One region of the [Clostridium] saccharolyticum WM1 genome, then DNA from elsewhere that is predicted to be linked to it. Evidence: riboswitches for the same ligand, from Rfam matches in the RefSeq annotation. Region 1 holds a riboswitch; each other region holds the start of a gene.
What was found. Region 1 has a riboswitch for cyclic di-GMP ahead of CLOSA_RS15830 (sigma-70 family RNA polymerase sigma factor). Riboswitches for the same ligand answer to the same signal wherever they lie in the genome.
Positions count from the first base shown of each region.

Region 1 (2,200 bases):
TGCAGAAAGAAGTATCCGTTCATTCTGTGTTGGTAAACACAGCTGGCACATCATCGATTCGAAGAACGGTGCAGAGGCTAGCGCTGCCTTATATAGCATTGCTGAAACAGCAAAAGCGAATGGTCTTAAGCCGTATGAGTACTTCTCTTATCTGCTTGAGCAGTTAATGCATTATCCAAGAAATAATGTTCCGGATGATGAACTGGTAAAACTAATGCCGTGGTCAGAGGAATTGCCAGATCGTTGTAGAAAACTAAAAACACGGTAAATATACCGCCGCCCCAATCGGGCGGCGAACTTGTTGGCCGGGACTGGTTATTTACCATTTACTATTAGTGTTACCCTTTTTTAGGACACGGCGATATCAGGGAGGTATCACCGTGCCTATTTTTTATTATCATGCGCGCCTTTAACGGTTACTGCAAACGGGCGTTGAAGAACGAAGCAGCCAACGCCCATAGGGATACGAAGAGTCAGCAAGATACGCGAAGTGACTTTTTCTGACCTGTCCTCAGAAGATAAATCAGCTTTACACCTATGCGCTAAAAAACTAAATTTCTATTAGTTTCTTCAGCTTAGATAAAATTTTTGAAAGCCTGCGACTAACCGTAGATTGGTTGAGTCCAATGCTTTGAGCAATCTGTGACTCGCTTTTCTCATTGAAGAATATTTCGTCAATGAGAGAGCGTTCATCCTCCGGCAAGATGTCAAGAGCAGCCCACAGTGACTCCAGCTGCTCCTGATGTATGAGCTTGTCCACTATGTCCGGCTGAACACGGACTATGAGGTAATCAATGTTAACACCATCCTCATGGAACCGCTCCAGCGACAGCTCATTCTGGCGAATCAGCTTGTTCTGATAGCGCTCCGCTTCACGCTCTTTATGATAGGCACGGTAGACGGCTTCGCTGACCTCCACACGCTGCCTTTTTACAATAATGGTATATTTTTTATTCACTGACATATGTTTGTCCTCCTAATTTTCAAAATTTTGTTGAAAACGAAGGACAAGAAGGCGGTGATCTACAACGAGGAATATCTCCTAAAAACGCAAAAAGAGCGCACCAGCGGACATAGTCGTCCGTTGATACACTCTTGTAGATATGTTCGTATTTAACACGTTCTGTTAGTTCGTGTTTGTGACCGCTCTGCGCCCATGCGCAGCATAGCCTTTTTTTGACAAGTTACCGATTATAGCTGTATGTAGGAGATAGATGTCCGCTTCATCACGCCCGACCGCTGCTGAGCAGTGGTCGCCTTAAGTTCAAGGCATATTGAATACACATAGAAAACCCTCCAAACTGGTGAGCTTGGAGGGTTACGATATGCTTATTCAGGCATTAAGATAGACCCGCCAAACTCACGTTTTTTTTGTTGGCGGGTAGCGCCTTTCATTTATTATGAAAAAAACCTGCCGCAAAAGGGCAGGTTTCATACGCAATCCTTTACGGCAGCCAGACTGTCATAATGCTCTCGCACTTTAGACCCTCGGCTTTGCGTCCTTACCTTTCGGCAAGTTTGCCCTTTGTCGGAATTCTATTTTCAAAACCATAATCAGAGTTGTCATTGGAATATTGAAATACCACTTCAATGATCTGCTGCCTGTCATATCCAAGTGCTTTCATTGCATGCAGGAACTGCTTGGTTGTATACTGAACCAGTTCCTGACGCCGGTACATGATTTTTTCCTGATCCTTAATCACCGAGTAACCTTTTCCTGTTTCCTTCCCCACCAAACCTTCATGAACCAAAGAAATCATGGCGCGCTGTACGGTATTTGTGTTGACCTGTGCTTCGGACGCTATTTTTCTAAACGAAGGAATTGGCATACCCGGTGCCAATTCACCGGATAAAATCAATTTTTGAAAGTGATTATGTAATTGAAGATAGATGGGAATTTTACTGTCGAAATTCATTATGCTGCCCATCCTCTTCCAGCTTCATTTGACCGGTATTCAGATTTATAACCTGATCAGTAAGTCCGCGCATACGCTCTGCGGAGGACGCGGTTAGAAGCACGGCTATGTATGCGTTAACCTCAATGAGCATTCTCTTTATGATTTTTTGATCATACGCTGAAGCATCTGTAAACATATCCTCCAGAACCAATAAATCAGGAGCTTTCAGGATTTCTCGTATCACCAGCAGTCTGCGGATCTCGCCTGATGTCAGTTCGCTGCATAGCATCTTCTCCTTACCA
Region 1 is NC_014376.1:3,402,180-3,404,379, reverse strand. Features, by position in the region: gene tnpC (IS66 family transposase) at 1-268, shown strand, start outside; gene CLOSA_RS15830 (sigma-70 family RNA polymerase sigma factor) at 551-964, opposite strand; cyclic di-GMP riboswitch class I at 1,447-1,533, opposite strand; gene CLOSA_RS22710 (GntR family transcriptional regulator) at 1,503-1,916, opposite strand; gene CLOSA_RS15820 (P-loop NTPase family protein) at 1,900-2,200, opposite strand, start outside.

Region 2 (2,200 bases), 1.9 Mb from region 1:
CTGCCCATACTGCCCCGCCACTGCCAGCCGCTTTTTTTAAGGAGGGAGAATACATTGGGATATCACCTTCGTAATGAACCTTTTGATCATAGCGCAAGTCATTCAGATATTTCTTATAAAAGCTGTAACAGTCCATATGATAGCAGGCAGTATTCACAAAAACCTGGGCATCTGCCGTCCAGCCAAGTCGCTCATCCCGTTGGGGACAGTCCGTTGGTATATCAATAAAATTTCCCCTCTGTCCCCATAAGGAATTTTGCATCAACCGGTTTAATTTTACATGATCCGTACTTACCTGCAAGGTTTGTTGAAGGTCAGAATACAAAACCACTCCGGTAAAATCCTTTGGGTCAATCTTGCTTATACCAGAAACCTTTACATAACGAAAACCATAGAATGTAAAGAATGGCTCCACTTCTTTTATACACCCATCTGATGTATAGTTATATTCCGCCTTTGCCGACCTGTAATTGCCATTATAAAAGCATTCCTGCTGCAGTACTTCCCCATATTGAAGATGTATTTGCCCGCCTCTTTCTTCACGGCAGATGAATTTACAAAAACCCACCATATTCTGCCCAAAATCAAGAATCTGCTCTCCTTTGGGAGAGACAAAAATTGACGGATGTATTTTCAGGAACCAACCTGTATGTTACCTCCTGTTTTATACAAGATGTCCGAACCGATGGATTTTTGCTATCGTCCCTGGTTTCCCCATTATAGATCGAAGCATCCAAAATAACTGAATCTGACGCTTTCCAAGTCTCATCTGTTTGAATAACACATCTGCTTCCGTTTCACGTACATGATCCGGCATAATATGGCCTTCTAAGATTTGGACCCCCTTATAATTACATAGTTGCTTCAAGACTTCTCTCAAATCTTCCTTGTATTGATTATAAATTACTTTTCGTCTATACTTAGGTGTGAAGACGATATGATATTTGCACATCCATTTCGTGTGTGCCAGTTCATTGGCTTTCTTCGCCATTGAAATCACCTTTCCTTTCTCTAATAGTGGCTTGGACACCTCTATTATAATCGGAAAGGTGATTTTTTGTATAACTTACTGACTCGCACCCGCATAGCGGGTGGTTTATTATTTCACATGGATTCATTTCTCTTAAAGAGAAACTCACCCATGTTCAACAGGCTAAAGCCCATAAGCAAAAAAATCAGCACGTGTACGTACTCGGCTGTCTTTATCTCCACCTCAAAAAACAGATGTTGGAATGAAGCATACAGATAACCTCTTATCTAAGTAATATGCAAAAACTGGTATCTTCCTTGTTTGAAAGACGTTACAAAACACAAAAACCTGCCTTCAAATGAGGACAAACGCCTAATAAATTATTCTGACAACTGGGCAAACATAGTACAAGAAACGCCTTAGACCTTCGGCTTTGCGTCCCTTTTTTAACAGGTTTTCCTTTGACTTATTTTTAATAGTAACTATTTATTTATAATGGCTACTTCTGTTCTAAATGGATCAGGTAATAATAATACGCATTGAACTCTGTAAAACTTGTTTAAAATTACATGCATTTGTTTCATTCTTAAATAAATGCATTTATAGCAAAAGGATACTTTTGTTAATTTCTGTAACTGCGCAAATTATAACAAGTACAATAGATAACAACAATTAGTAATATCATTTAATGTGCAAAATACACATAATTTACAATACTGGGGAATATTATAGAGGAAACAAAACTGCCTTGATATATCTGTTATATTAACAATATATTTTAATTGTTTTTTTCTGCAATTTTCTTTGAGTAAGCATTTCTCTTTCACGTCACATCACTAAACCTGAAACAGGCTTAAAAAAAGCAGACCACTCTCCTGGTGGAGTGAACTGCTTTTAAGTACTGTGAACCTAACTTTTAAAATATAGCATCTATAAGACAAAAATTGCTTCCATGTTCATATAGCTGTACTTGGTTGTATTAAAATTAACCATTCGTTAACTATCTAATAAATAGTTTAAAATTAATAGATACAATCGTTAAGAGGGCGATAATAACCTTGAGGAAATCCGCAGACAGGACAAATCTCAGGAGCACAAAGACCTGACATAATGTTTCCACATTGTATACAGGTCCACAAAATTTCGTTTGGTTTACAGTAAACCTGATTTAATATAATGTTATTATACATCTGTTGAAATACTAATTCATGATTAAAATTTATGTTTGCA
Region 2 is NC_014376.1:1,527,146-1,529,345, reverse strand. Features, by position in the region: gene CLOSA_RS07285 (family 78 glycoside hydrolase catalytic domain) at 1-619, opposite strand, end outside; gene CLOSA_RS23670 (hypothetical protein) at 585-779, opposite strand; partial or broken gene tnpA (IS200/IS605 family transposase) at 803-991, opposite strand; cyclic di-GMP riboswitch class I at 1,355-1,440, opposite strand; gene CLOSA_RS07275 (rubrerythrin family protein) at 1,993-2,200, opposite strand, start outside.
Region 2: it holds a riboswitch for cyclic di-GMP, as region 1 does, so the genes downstream of both, tnpA (IS200/IS605 family transposase) here and CLOSA_RS15830 (sigma-70 family RNA polymerase sigma factor) in region 1, are expected to answer to the same signal.

Region 3 (2,200 bases), 380 kb from region 1:
TTACGGACATTGCGGCTCATTGGGCAAAGGAAGATATTGAGTTTGTGGTGAGCCGTGGATTGTTTAGCGGCACTTCCAACACTACCTTCAGCCCGAACACGGCTATGACAAGAGGAATGTTCGTCACCGCCCTTGGACGGCTGGCAAACGCCGATGTGAACGGCTACACAAAAAGCAGCTTCACCGATGTGAAGAACGATGCTTACTATATGAACTACATTGAGTGGGCAAGCAATAATAACATTATAAACGGGGTTGGAAATGGAAAGTTTGCCCCGGATCAGTCCATCACCCGTGAGCAGATGGCGGTCATTATGAGCAACTATGCCAAGACCATCGGTTATACTCTGCCGAAGGTTCATATCGAAAATATCTTTACAGATAACGCTAAAATCAGCACCTACGCCAAGGAAGACGTGAAGCAGATGCAAATGGCAGGCGTAATCAGCGGCAAAAACGGCAATCTCTTTGATCCGCAGGGTACAGCCACAAGAGCCGAGGTGTCTGCTGTACTGCGCCGCTTTGTGGAGCTGGTAATTTCCAGCTCCACGGCGCAGGGCTGGTCCATGAACGATTCCGGCAAATGGATGTACTTCAAGGATGGCAAGCCCCTCACCGGCAAGCAGGACATCGACGGAGCGACCTATACCTTTGACCAGTACGGCGTGACAGCGGATGTGCCGAAGAATTTGCGGTACACCACCTACACCGTGCAAAAGGGCGATAGCTTCTGGAGCATATCTCGCAAGCTGGGCTGCCCCATGAGTGAGCTGGAACGGCTGAACAACAAGAGCCGGTTTTCTCTCATCATTCCCGGCGATGTACTCAGAGTACCAGAGAAGTAAAAAAACAAATCAATAAGCTATGGGCAAACCCGGCAAAAGCCGGGGACGCAAAGCCGAGGGTCTAAGGTGTCTTAGGACGCTATGATAGTCTGGCTGCTGACAGTTAAGCAAAAGCCTGTCCTTCATACTCGGAGGGCAGGCTTTTGCGGTTTTTAACGGATGCTTTGGACTTCGTGATACCGGCTTTCGCTATGGCTATGGCGAGAGAGGTATCCATATGAAGATATTCCGCTTTTATCCCTTTTCGAGGTGTAAATAGAGCAAGAACATTCGATACATACTCCTATTCAAACCTGCAATTTAATAGTGTATACCTAAAAAAGTCAGTATTTTGCCATGGGCATAGTGCTGACTTATTTTTTCCGACAAAATCTCTGCTTGTTTTACAATATATTCCATTCTCAGGCTCTTACAGTAGCCTTTCTGCACAACCACGATGCCGTTCCCCACCCTCCGATCTGTTTTCGCATTTCAGCAAAACAGATCGGAGGAAAGGAATTTGAAAAATTATAAAGACAGTGATTATGCCCTAAATAAATTCAGCGAGGGCATTGTTTACCGCTTCGCAGACCGCATTGTAGAAATCACACTGGAGGACTACCTTGCGGAGAACCCCGGCAAGACAGCGCAGGACTTTTTGGAGCTGAAAGCCTTGTCGGATGAAATTTATCATGAGCAAGTCACACATGAAAATCGGACAAGCCGTTTGGATGTGAGCATCAATGGGCTGGAGGAAACAGAGCAGCTTGCCGCACCACCCCTTGATTTGGACTTGATACATAAAAACGATACCCAAAAAGCCAAGGAAGCCGCAAGGCGGCTGCTGGACAGTGGAGAATTGACAGAAATCCAGCGGCGGCGCTTTCTCCTGCATTTCGTGGAGGGCTTATCCTATCGCCAGATTGCCGGTCGTGAAGGGGTACCTTTTACCTCTGTCCATGAAAGCATAGAGGCGGCTACGGCAAAGTTGCAAAAGTTTTTCAAAAGTTTAATTTTATATTTGTGAAAATATAATAAACCTGAGAGTGATGCCTTTTGGACTTCTCATGTAAACCGCTATAATATAGAAGGAGATAAGGGGCAACTGATAGGAAGTTATGGACTTCCCAATATGGGAGTAGACACTTTAACATATCGGTTGCCCTGTTTATGATAAAAATTCGCACCATCCGCAGCTATAATTTTATTTGTTGAAAATATACGGATATTCGCATATAATATATGTTGTATCTTTATATTCATATAGGAGAGGAATGGGATGAGTAATTTGCAGGAATATATCTCAGCGCGGGAAGCGTCGTACAAATGGGGCGTATCAGAACGGCGCGTACATCAATACTGCCAAGCCGGACGCA
Region 3 is NC_014376.1:3,783,049-3,785,248, reverse strand. Features, by position in the region: gene CLOSA_RS17630 (S-layer homology domain-containing protein) at 1-845, shown strand, start outside; cyclic di-GMP riboswitch class I at 858-946, shown strand; gene CLOSA_RS17625 (sigma factor-like helix-turn-helix DNA-binding protein) at 1,345-1,851, shown strand.
Region 3: it holds a riboswitch for cyclic di-GMP, as region 1 does, so the genes downstream of both, CLOSA_RS17625 (sigma factor-like helix-turn-helix DNA-binding protein) here and CLOSA_RS15830 (sigma-70 family RNA polymerase sigma factor) in region 1, are expected to answer to the same signal.

Region 4 (2,200 bases), 370 kb from region 1:
GCCGATAACGCCAAAATTGGTGCATGGGCGGCTCCTTCCGTAAAGCGCATCCAGATGGCAGGCATCATCCAAGGTAAGAGCAATAATCTCTACGACCCGCAGGGAACGGCCACTCGCGCCGAGGTATCGGCGGTGTTGAAGCGTTTCGTGGAGTTGGCAATTTTTAACGACACGGCCCAAGGCTGGTCGATGAACGACAGCGGCCAATGGATGTATTATGAAAATGGCAAGCCCATTATTGGGAAAAAGGACATCGGCGGCACGACCTATACTTTCGACCAGTACGGTGTGACGGCGGATGTGCCGAAAGACCGGGCTTATTCCACCTACACGGTACAGCGAGGCGACAGTTTCTGGACGATTGCCCGTAAGTTTAACTGTACGATGGCCGAGCTGGAGAGACTGAACAATAAAAGCCGATTCTCTATTATCTTCCCCGGTGATGTACTCCGAGTGCCGAAGAAGTAAATAAAAACAACAAATCAATAAGCCAAGGGCAAACCCGGCAAAAGCCGGGGACGCAAAGCCGAGGGTCTAAGGTGTCTTAGGACGCTATGATAGTCTGGCTGCTGACAGTTAAGCAAAGCCTGCCCTCTTTATACCGGAGGGCAGGCATTTGCGGCTTTTAACGGATGCTTTAGACTTCGTGATACCGACTTTCGCTATGGCTATGGCGAGAGAGGTATCCACATGAAAATATTCCGCTTTTATCCCTTTTCGAGGTGTAAATAAAGAAAGAACATCTTATATAAATTCCTATTCAAACTTATCATTTAATCATGTAAATCTAAAAAAGTCAGTATTTTGCCAAGGGCGAAGTGCTGACTTATTTTTTTCGACAAAATTCCCGCATATATTACAAATTATACCAAATCGGAGATTTTGCAGTAACCTTTCGGCCGAGCCACGCTGCCGTTCCCCACCCTCCAATCTGTTTTCGCATTTCGCAAAACAGATTGGAGGAAAGGAACATGAAGAATTATAAAGACAGTGATTATGCCCTAAATAAATTCAGCGAGGGCATTGTTTACCGTTTCGCAGACCGCATTGTAGAAATCACACTGGAGGACTACCTTGCAGAGAACCCCGGCAAGACGGCACAGGACTTTTTAGAGCTGAAAGCCTTGTCGGATGAAATCTATCATGAGCAAGTCATACACGAAAACCGGACAAGCCGTTTGGATGTGACCATCAATGGACTGGAGGAAACAGAGCAGCTCGCCGCACCGCCCCTTGATTTGGACTTGATACATAAAAGCGATACCACAAAAGCCAAGGAAGCTGCAAGGCGGCTGCTGGACAGCGGAGAATTGACGGAAATCCAGCGACGCCGGTTTATTCTGCATTTTGTGGAGGGCTTATCCTACCGGCAGATCGCTAGCCGTGAAGGGGTACATTTTACCTCTGTCCACGAAAGCATAGAGGCGGCTGCGACAAAGCTGCAAAAGTTTTTCAAAAAAATTTAATTTCGTACCCCTACACCCCCCTGTTTTTTTGACATTGGGTGAAAGGATTTTCCAATTTCCTTTCGCCTGAACATTGAAAACAGAATATGGGTGTGATGGGTACATCACCGGCAGGGAGAGCGACACGCCGGGACACGCCAAGACGAGGGCAAATGCCCTCCGAGCGATTATGTCTGCGGCAGTTACGCCCTGTGGTGGGACGGATTGCGACGATCCCTGCCGGTCATCATGGTACTTCTACTTTGAACGCCTCACCGCATTGAGTAGCCCGGCAGACGGCCGGGAAAACGCATCACCCTCGTTTGAGATAGAATGAGGGGCGGCTTTTATGGAGTCCGGCAACACCAGCCGGATCGCCTGTCACACCTTTGCTTTGATATAAAAATCTATCGTGCTCTATCGGAGCGATAGAAACCATGCGGCGGAACAGGCTTTTTGAGTCATCAAACTTTCAACATCTTTCCTGATTCCGCCGCATTCTTGTGTCGCTCCTTTAGGCAAGCAAAGGAGGCAAAACGATATGAATCAACCTGTCTATATGGCAGATATTCAAAATAAGATTTATGAAGCAGGCTTAATTCGGCAAGAGGAACGCATTGTACTGACAGCCGAAAATTGCGTGCTTTTGGAATACTACACCGGAAAAACATACAGCTACCGCATGGTGGAGCTTACCACCTTAAAGGTAAAGCGGCTCTTTTCCAAAGCGGCGCCGCTGAATGAAGGCGGCTATC
Region 4 is NC_014376.1:3,769,364-3,771,563, reverse strand. Features, by position in the region: gene CLOSA_RS17595 (S-layer homology domain-containing protein) at 1-468, shown strand, start outside; cyclic di-GMP riboswitch class I at 486-574, shown strand; gene CLOSA_RS17590 (sigma factor-like helix-turn-helix DNA-binding protein) at 972-1,466, shown strand; gene CLOSA_RS17585 (ATP-dependent DNA helicase) at 1,987-2,200, shown strand, end outside.
Region 4: it holds a riboswitch for cyclic di-GMP, as region 1 does, so the genes downstream of both, CLOSA_RS17590 (sigma factor-like helix-turn-helix DNA-binding protein) here and CLOSA_RS15830 (sigma-70 family RNA polymerase sigma factor) in region 1, are expected to answer to the same signal.